DNA from 3 places in the Staphylococcus parequorum genome. Region 2 is predicted to be linked to each of the others. Evidence: riboswitches for the same ligand, from Rfam matches in the RefSeq annotation. Region 2 holds a riboswitch; each other region holds the start of a gene.
What was found. A riboswitch is a leader RNA that binds a small molecule or an ion and turns the genes downstream of it on or off. The one in region 2 is predicted to bind thiamine pyrophosphate.
Positions count from the first base shown of each region.

Region 1: linked by a shared signal. The riboswitch ahead of AAA453_RS10045 (3-oxoacyl-ACP reductase) and the one ahead of AAA453_RS11115 (ECF transporter S component) in region 2 are both predicted to bind thiamine pyrophosphate.
Region 3: linked by a shared signal. The riboswitch ahead of tenA (thiaminase II) and the one ahead of AAA453_RS11115 (ECF transporter S component) in region 2 are both predicted to bind thiamine pyrophosphate.

Region 1 is NZ_CP150682.1:2,061,090-2,064,286, reverse strand. Features, by position in the region: gene AAA453_RS10050 (LLM class flavin-dependent oxidoreductase) at 1-952, opposite strand, end outside; gene AAA453_RS10045 (3-oxoacyl-ACP reductase) at 979-1,731, opposite strand; TPP riboswitch at 1,863-1,961, opposite strand; gene rpsP (30S ribosomal protein S16) at 2,221-2,487, shown strand; gene rimM (ribosome maturation factor RimM) at 2,709-3,197, shown strand, end outside.
Region 2 is NZ_CP150682.1:2,259,529-2,262,725, reverse strand. Features, by position in the region: gene AAA453_RS11120 (ABC transporter ATP-binding protein) at 1-883, opposite strand, end outside; gene AAA453_RS11115 (ECF transporter S component) at 896-1,471, opposite strand; TPP riboswitch at 1,555-1,656, opposite strand; gene graF (glycopeptide resistance-associated protein GraF) at 1,959-2,093, opposite strand; gene auxA (lipoteichoic acid stability factor AuxA) at 2,349-3,197, shown strand, end outside.
Region 3 is NZ_CP150682.1:1,236,818-1,240,014, forward strand. Features, by position in the region: gene AAA453_RS05835 (single-stranded DNA-binding protein) at 1-396, shown strand, start outside; gene AAA453_RS05840 (transglycosylase family protein) at 878-1,552, shown strand; TPP riboswitch at 1,771-1,870, shown strand; gene tenA (thiaminase II) at 1,949-2,638, shown strand; gene thiD (bifunctional hydroxymethylpyrimidine kinase/phosphomethylpyrimidine kinase) at 2,631-3,197, shown strand, end outside.

The sequences.
Region 1 (3,197 bases), 200 kb from region 2:
ACTCCCAGTTTTGACAATCTTGTTGAATAAAGAAACTTAATTGTTTTAATGCAGTTTCCACAGGTAAGGCTTTGTCTAATTTTTCTTTCTTAGCATAGGCTTTTTCGTAAGTTTCAGCGACATATGTAACTAGACCGGGAAAAATTTTGATATATCTATTACTGTTTTGTGATAATTGTAATTGTTGATCAAGCTTTTCTCGAAAAGCTTGTGCTTGTTTAAAGTTCCAGGATACTGAATACACTGCATCTGCATATTGAGTTGCCAAGGCAATACCTTGTGAAGATGCGCCAGCTTGCATAGCTACTGGACGACCTTGTGGACTGCTTGGTGTTGTTGATGGTCCTTTAACTTTGAAATGTTTACCATGATGATTAATAGCATTAATGTAATCATCATTAATAATTTTTTTGTTTTTTCGATCATGTAGAAAATGTTCGTTATCCCAAGATGTGAATAACTGATTCATCACTTTTGCAAATTCAGCAGCAATTTCATAGCGTTCATTATGATCAGGGAGCAATTCCATACTGTGATTTAAGGCTTCTAAATCTGTCATAGAGGTGACAAGATTCCAACCTATACGTCCATGTGATACATGATCTAGACTGAGCAATTGTCTAGATGCAGTAAAAGGGTTTGAGAACGTACTTGAAATTGTTGCGACCAGTCCAATGTGCGTTGTCACATGAGCAATAGCAGATAAACTGACGATAGGATCGAACCAAAATGCTGGCATATCAGTAGAAGATTTTGCAGGAAAAGATTGATTATCAGCGAAAAATACTGCGTCGAATAGTCCTTTTTCAGCAAGTTGAGCTAATTCCTGATAATAAGTAATTTCACCAATACGATTCACACTAGAATTCGGCATTAGCCACGCAGCTTGGTGATGACCACAAGCATATAATAAAACGCCAATATTAAGTTGTTTTTGATTTTTATCAGACATAGAAAGCACCTCCTAATTATAATTTTTTAATTCATCGTTAAGCCACCATCTACAGTGAAATTTTGTCCAGTTATACCGTTTGCTTGTTCAGAAGCTAAGTATGCAACCATGTTTGCAATGTCTTGTGGTGAAGTCACACGCTTAAGCGGTGTTGTTTGTGCGATCATGTCAAATACTTCAGGCGTCGTTGTAGCACTTGCGTCAGTTGTTTTTAAGAGGCCTCCTGACACCACGTTGGCTCTAATACCAAATTGACCAAGTTCAGCAGCAATATTACGAGTAAAACCAATTAATCCAGCTTTTGCAGTTGTATATTCATGATAAGGTACAACAGGATTTTGATATAAATTTGTACCGATAGAAATAATAGTACCTTGCTGTCTTTCTAAAAATTGAGGCATGACACTTTGTGTTACATTGAAGGCAGCTTTTAAAGTACCATCTATTTGTTGTTGGTAATCAACCCATGTTAAATCTTTAAATGATTTTTGCTGTGTAGGATCAAATTTAAAACCTACGAGTGCATTGTTAATTACGACATCAATTTTTCCGAAATATTGAGTGGCCTGTTCAATTAAGTGATCAATATTATCTCTATTTGTGATATCAGCTTGAATAGCAATTGCACAATCTGATCCGATATCAGAAACAAGATCTTCTGCTAACGATTTATTTTTGTAATAATTGATTATAATATTATACCCTTGTTGCGATAATGTTTTTGCAATCGTTGCACCTAAACCTCTACTACTACCTGTTACTAAAACAGTTTTATTCATAACTTTCACTCCTAAAATTTTAAAAAATTCAAATTAAAAAAATACACAACCCTCACTATAGAAAGTTGTGTATTAGAAATGATAAAATAGTGATATTGTAAAAAGGCAAGATTGCCCCTTGAATATATGATATAAAATCTTTCACACTTTCCTCCGCTAGTTTCAGCTAGATCAGGTTCAAAGGGTTTGAGTTGTACTCATCTCAGTTAAAAACACCCCTAGTGCATGCGTTTATTTAATTTAGTCTCAATGTATAGTTTTTAAATATAGATGTCAAGAGACTTAAAATAACATAAGGTATATCATAGATGTATAAAGTGCATGAAAAGAGGAAATTGACAAAAGCGCGTAGTTTACAAGGCGATTGATGAGAAAAAAATGTTTTTTTAAAATTGGTAAAGGATAACCTCTTTACAAATATCAGAAGAACTGGTATCATTATTTCTTGTAGAAAATAAATACTTATGAAATTAAAAGGAGAGAATATAAATGGCAGTTAAAATTCGTTTAACACGTTTAGGCTCAAAAAGAAATCCATTCTATCGTATCGTAGTTGCAGATGCTCGTGCACCACGTGATGGTCGTAATATCGAACAAATCGGTACTTACAACCCATCTAATGTGAAAGCACCAGAAGTTAAAATCGACGAAGAATTAGCACTTAAATGGTTAAAAGACGGTGCTAAACCGACTGATACAGTTCACAATATCTTATCAAGAGAAGGTATTTTGAAAAAATTCGACGACCAAAAATAAGTTTTAAACTTATTAAACAAATATAGTATTTGTAAGAGTACCGTTTTAGGTGCTCTTTTTTTAATGAGAAATATTATAATCAGTGCTTTAAAATAGTTGAGAATAAGAAAATTTTCTAGTGAGGAATGTATTACTATGTTAGATTTATACATGTTATAATAATTAAATAATACATAAAAATTACACAACACTTATAAGATACATTTATCGGAGGCACATATATGAAAGTTGAAGTTGGAAAAATTGTTAATACACATGGTATTAAAGGCGAAGTAAAAATAAAATCTAATTCTGATTTTACAGATAAACGTTTTCAACCTGGGGAAATTGTTGAAATAGCACGTAAAGATAAAGCACCACTTAAATTTAAAATTGCTTCATATCGTATGCATAAAGGACTGCATATGCTTACGTTTGAAGGTATCAATAACATTAATGATATCGAGCACTTAAAAGGTGAAACACTTTTACAAGAACGTGATCATGAAGAAATAGAGCTTGGAGAACATGAATTTTATTATTCAGATATCATTGGCTGTACCGTTTTTAATGAAGATACTCCAATTGGTCGTGTGATTGAGATATTTGAAACAGGTGCAAACGATGTGTGGGTAGTCAAAGGCGACAAAGAATACCTCATTCCTTATATCGCGGACGTGGTTAAAGAAATTGATGTAGAAGGTAGACGTATACAAATCACGCCTATGGAA
Region 2 (3,197 bases):
TGCCGCTACCATTTGAGCCAGTGATGGTGATCCATTCGCCAGCACAAATGTTTAATTCTGATATGTTGATTAGTTGCTGTTTACCTCGTTTAATCAAGCCGTTTTTAAATTTAAAGGTATCATCTGATTGTTGTGTAGTTGAAACATGTTGTGTTTTTAATGATGGTGGGGCGGATTGCCAAGCATTAGGATGCCACACACCATATTCCGTTAATAGATGCTCATAGTCATGCAATATCTTATTAGGAGGTGCATCGGCTATTATGGCACCATCATAATTTAATAGAATGACACGATCAACATGTTGCCAAATATGTTCTACTTTGTGCTCTACAATTAATACAGTTTGGTCATGCCACAATGCTTTTATTTTTTGCCATAAATCCGCAGTTGCATCCACATCTAGCATTGCTGTTGGTTCATCTAAGAATAGGGTGTTTGCTTGTTGTAACAAAGTTTCTGCAATTGCTAATTTTTGTTTCATTCCACCGCTTAATTGATTAATATGTTGATTTTCATCGACATTTAAATCTACTGCTGCTAAGGCAGATTGAATACGGCTTTCCATTTCATCGCGTGGTACACGCAAGTTTTCTAAAACAAAAGCAAGTTCCTCATATACTTTTGGCATACAAAATTGAGTGTCTGGATCTTGAAAAATAACGCCACAATCCTCATCAATTTGTAATTCATCATATTTCATAGGTAAATCTATAAGATTAGGAACGATACCACTTAAAACGTTTAATAACGTACTTTTACCTGAACCAGAAGGACCTAAGAGCAATACTTTTTCTTTGTCTTTTATATGAAGTGTTAAATTATCAAATATTTTATTATGACCGTTAGGGTATTTTAAACGTAAATTTTTTGTGACTATCAAGTTTATTGCTCCTTATAAATTGTCGTAATCGCTCTGAGTTGCAGGTCTGAATAATTTAGTGACACCAGTTTGATCTAAGGCTTTCACAATATAGTAAGATAAAAGGCCTGCTACGACAATTCCACTTATAAGTCTAAATACTATATATAATGTAAGGTTCCAACCAGCTATTTCACCGAGATAACCATAAGCAAAATCTAATGGCAATGTTGATACTGAAGCCAAGAAACCGGCTAACATTGCAACCATTGCTGAGCGAGATTTATATCTGAAAAGCGCAAAGATGAGTTCACATGCTAATCCTTGTATTAAAGCATAAACCATTGTAGCAATATCAAAACGGCCCATGACAATCGTTTCACCAGCACCTGCAGCAAATTCGGCTAAAATAGCGATACCTGCTTTTGGAATAATAAGATAAGCTACAATAGCTGCCATAAACCAGGCTCCGTAAGTTAGTTCTTCAAAATGAAGCCCTGTAACTTGTAGTGCTTTATAGACAAAATTCCAAATGTTATAAATGACGGCGAAAACTACTGCTATTAATACAGTTACTAGTATCTCAGAAAGTTTTAATCCTTTTGACATATATACTCCTCCTATATAAAAAAACGCACAACCTTCTAGAAAGGTGCGCGTTAAATACAGGCATACGGATACCATTTTTTAATAAGTATCGCAGTACACTTTCCTACGCTAGTTTAATCTAGATCAGGTTCAAAGGGTTTGAGGGTATACCTCATCTCAGTCACTAAACACCCCTAGTGCGAATGATTATTTAATTTAACTCTAATGTATGATTTTTAATCACTTCTGTCAAGGTTGTAAATGAAGCTAATAAAAAATATTATGTATTTCAAGATATATTTAGCCTTCTACTATATTAAAATAGCTATATGTTTCATGTTAGGCGGAAAGTGAGGGAATATGGCAGAAAACTAAAAAAAGAGCGAAACAGCAATCAAAAATTTGATTCTGCATTTTCGCTCCCACAAAGTAGAATAGCTATCAAATAGCTACTACTAGTATAATAATTAAGCCTGACACAGGTATTTATGTCTAAGTGATACTTTTATTAATCAAAAGTATCTTGAATATTTTTTTGCGTTTCTTCGCTATTTTTTTCAGATGAATCTTTTTCATCTTTTAATTTATCTTCAGTTTCTTTAGCTTTTTCAGCTGCTTTTTTATTTAATTCTTCTTTACTCATAAACAAAACACTCCTTCATGTTTAATCATCTATACAACCTAAATACCACGAAGAGCAAAGGGCTAAACAAAAGTACTTAAAAAATGGAGGAGAAAACTGTAAAATTAAAAGTAATATTAAATAAATTGTTTAGAGTAAAGGTATATGTGGAAATTTGACTATACAACTAATTTATATCATACTATAGACTTATTTATTGAGATTATTAAAGACAAGAGCTAAATGTTAATATATAATAACTTTGAGGTGAATGGTATGTCTTTTATGAAGAAACACGCTGAGATATTATATAGTTATATTATAGGCATCGTTTCGCTTTTCACAGGTCTCATCATTTTAATTAATTTACCAATGATTCATAAATTAAATGGCAAAGGTAAAATTGATTTACACATTCATAATGTATGGGATTTTATAAACGCATTTTTTGCTGAAATAATTAGGGTAATGAGCAATTACATAGGGAATTTTCCAGTAGTTAGCGCCATTTTAATAATTATATTTGGCATTGGATTAATTATGCTAGGAATGACTTTATTTAGAACAACACGATATGACTACGATATTTCAATATTCTTTTTAGTTATTGGTATTCTCTTCTTTATCATAACGCTAATCTTGATGACCCAAGTTTATAGTTTTTTCGCTATTATTTTCGTAATACCATTTGTGATTCACATTGGTTATATCGTTTATAAAGATGAGTTAAATAAAGAACATAGAAAATATCATTATTTATGGATTATTTTCAGTTATGGGTTTAGTTATTTGATAACACAATTGGTGTTATATGGAAGAATTGAGAGTGATGAAATTATACCAATTGACATCTTAAGCGTTAACACATTTTTCATAATTATGTGGTTACTGGGACAAATGTCAATTTGGAATTTCTTATTCTTAAGAAGATCATTACCATTAACAAAACAGGAATTAGGCGAAGAAGAACCAGAATTATCTAGAACGAGTAAAGACACTGTAACGAACCAAACGATGGAACGTTGGAAAACTTTACAAGACAAAACGACAGAATTTACGCGTAAGACTCGTAGAAGTGTAGATATTCAGAAAGCAAGAGATAAGAAAGATAAATTTATTGAAAAA
Region 3 (3,197 bases), 1.0 Mb from region 2:
GGACGATTAACAAAAGATCCCAAAATTTATGAAAAGGAGGGCAAGAAATTAGCTACCTTTTGTGTAGCGGTAAATAGAAACTATAAAGATAAAGATCAAAATACAGTCTGTGATTACTTGTATTGTAAAGCATTTGGTAAAATTGCTGACAATATTGAAAAGTATATCAATCAAGGATCACTTGTAGGTATTACGGGACAAATGCAATCACGTAAATTTGAAAAAGAAGGACAGATGCATTTTGTATCAGAACTTTATATTGAAACAATTAAATTCATGTCTCCACGAATTAAAAATGAAACTGATGAACTTTTTGAACCATTCCCATTAGAGCAAGAACATGAATCATTCAACGAAATTAATATTCAAGAAAATGATATATACGAAATTGTATAAACTCCCACTTAAAATTTATCCCACATTAAACTATTCCAATTAATATACATTAAATCCTACTATCAATTATACTTCTTTCAGGCTATTCCTCTTAATAATGCCCAATCTAGAGGAATAGCTTTACATATTATATCCATAAATATATGCGACAAAAAATAAAGGAATGTAAAAGCACTGTAAATTTCAATTCACAAAACATCTTAAAAATGCGAGTTATAGCATTTATATAATACAGAATAATCAGTTTAATTACGAAGATGTTACAAGGTTATAGGGCCAATAATAGTACAAAAGGTTATCATGATAGTGCTTATATGCTTAAATATACATAAAAATGAGTATTGTTGATGTAATTAGGTTGTAAAAAAAAGCTTATTTTTTTTATTTCACTGTAACCTACAAAGAATTTTTGAATGGTATAATTGTACTTGCAAATTAATCATAAAATAAATTAATCACCTTATAGGAGGACTTTTTAACAATGAAAAAAACAGTAATCGCATCAACTTTAGCACTAGGATTAGGCGTAACAGGAGCAGTAAATTCAGCTGACGCTTCAGAACAAGGCGTAGACAAAGCAGAATTAGCTCAATTAGCGCAATCAAATTCAGAACAATTAAATGAAGCACCTGTACAAGAAGGCGCTTATGACATAGATTTTAATTATAATGGTACAGACTATAGCTTTGAATCAGATGGTACAAACTTTAGCTGGAGCTTTGGTGGAGGATCAACTGAAGCACCTGCACAACAAGAAGCACCAGCAGAACAAGCAGCTGAGCCAGCTCAACAAGAAGCACCAGCTGAACAAGCTGCAGAGCCAGCTCAACAAGAAGCACCAAAAACTGAAACAACTCAACAACCACAACAAGAATCTGCTTCAAAAGAATCAAGTGAAGCTTCAAGTGGTTCATCAGTAAATGTTAACTCTCATTTACAAGCAATTGCTCAACGTGAATCAGGCGGCGACCTTAACGCTGTTAACCCATCATCAGGTGCAGCAGGTAAATACCAATTCCTACAAAGTACTTGGGATTCAGTAGCACCAGCAGCTTACCAAGGTGTATCTCCAACAGAAGCACCTGAATCAGTACAAGATGCAGCAGCAGTTAAACTTTATAACACTGCAGGCGCTTCACAATGGGTTACTGCATAATTTAGTCAGTAATTAATTATTAATAATATAGAACAGTGCCAACAAAGTCAGAAACTTTGTTGGCACTTTTTTGTGCATATTTTCTGCTGAGATAACTACACCTTCTAGTTAGTTAATGTACAATTTCTATGATATATACAACATAGACTTTTTATTGAAGTACGTTCTTTTGCAATGTCATACTACATTTGTTATGTTTAAAGAAATAATAATATATGAAAATCTACTAGGGGAGCCTTTATGGCTGAGATGATTTAGTTCAGACCCTTACGACCTGATTTGGTTAATGCCAACGTAGGAAAGTAGTTTAATTTATAATTGAATTGCTTAGCCTTTCTATTAATTAACTACATTCTTACTTGGAATGTAGTTTTTTTATATTTAGGAGGACTTAAAGTGTTATTTTCAAAAGAATTAAAAACAGATGCCAAGCCTATTATTGATGACATCTATAATGATCCATTTATACAAGAAATGTTACAAGGTCATTTATCGAAAGATGCTACTAAATTTTATTTAAGAGCAGATGCATCTTATTTAAAGGAGTTTGCTAATATTTACGCATTACTTATACCTAAAATGGAGCAAATGGAAGATGTGAAATTTTTAGTTGAGCAGATCCAATTTATAGTTGATGGAGAAGTAGAGGCACACGAAATATTGGCTGAATATGTAAATGAACCTTACAATGAAATAGTAAAAGAAAAAGTTTGGCCACCGAGTGGCGATCACTATATTAAACATATGTATTTTAATGCTTTTGCTAAAGAAAATGCAGCATATACAATTGCTGCCATGGCGCCTTGTCCATATGTGTATCAAGTTATTGCACAACAAGCGTTACAAGACAATACTTTGAATACCAATTCTATTTTGGCAAAATGGTTTGAATTTTATAGTACCGAAATGGATGAACTTGTGCATGTTTTTGATAATTTAATGGATAAATTGACACAAAATTGTACGAAACAAGAGAAAGATGATATAAAAGATTGTTTCTTACAGAGTACAGTTCATGAGCGTAAATTTTTTAATATGTCATTCACGGAAGAAGAATGGCCTTATGGAGGGGTTAATAATGAATAAACCTAAAATTGCTTTAACTATAGCAGGCACTGATCCAACGGGTGGCGCAGGCGTCATGGCAGATTTAAAATCATTTCATGCTTGTGGCGTATACGGTATGGCTGCGATTACGAGTATCGTAGCGCAAAACACAAAAGGCGTTCAACATATTCATAACATAGAAACAAGTTGGTTATCCGAGCAATTAGAAAGTATCTTTGATGATGAGTTGCCTCATGCGTTGAAAACAGGCATGATTGCTTCAAAAGAAATGATGGAATTAATACAATATTATTTAAAGCAATATCCAGAGATCCCTTATGTGATAGATCCTGTAATGTTAGCTAAAAGTGGTGACTCGTTGATGGATGAGGATGCTAAAGCTGACTTGCAAAACATTTTATTACCTTATGCTACTGTGGCAACACCAAACTTGCCTGAAGCAGAGGAAATAACAGGATTAACGATACAAGATGAAGCATCAATTTATAAAGCAGGTGACATTTTCATTAATGAAATTGGCAGCAAAGGTGTTGTAATTAAAGGTGGACATTCAGAGGATTTAGACTTCGCTAAAGAT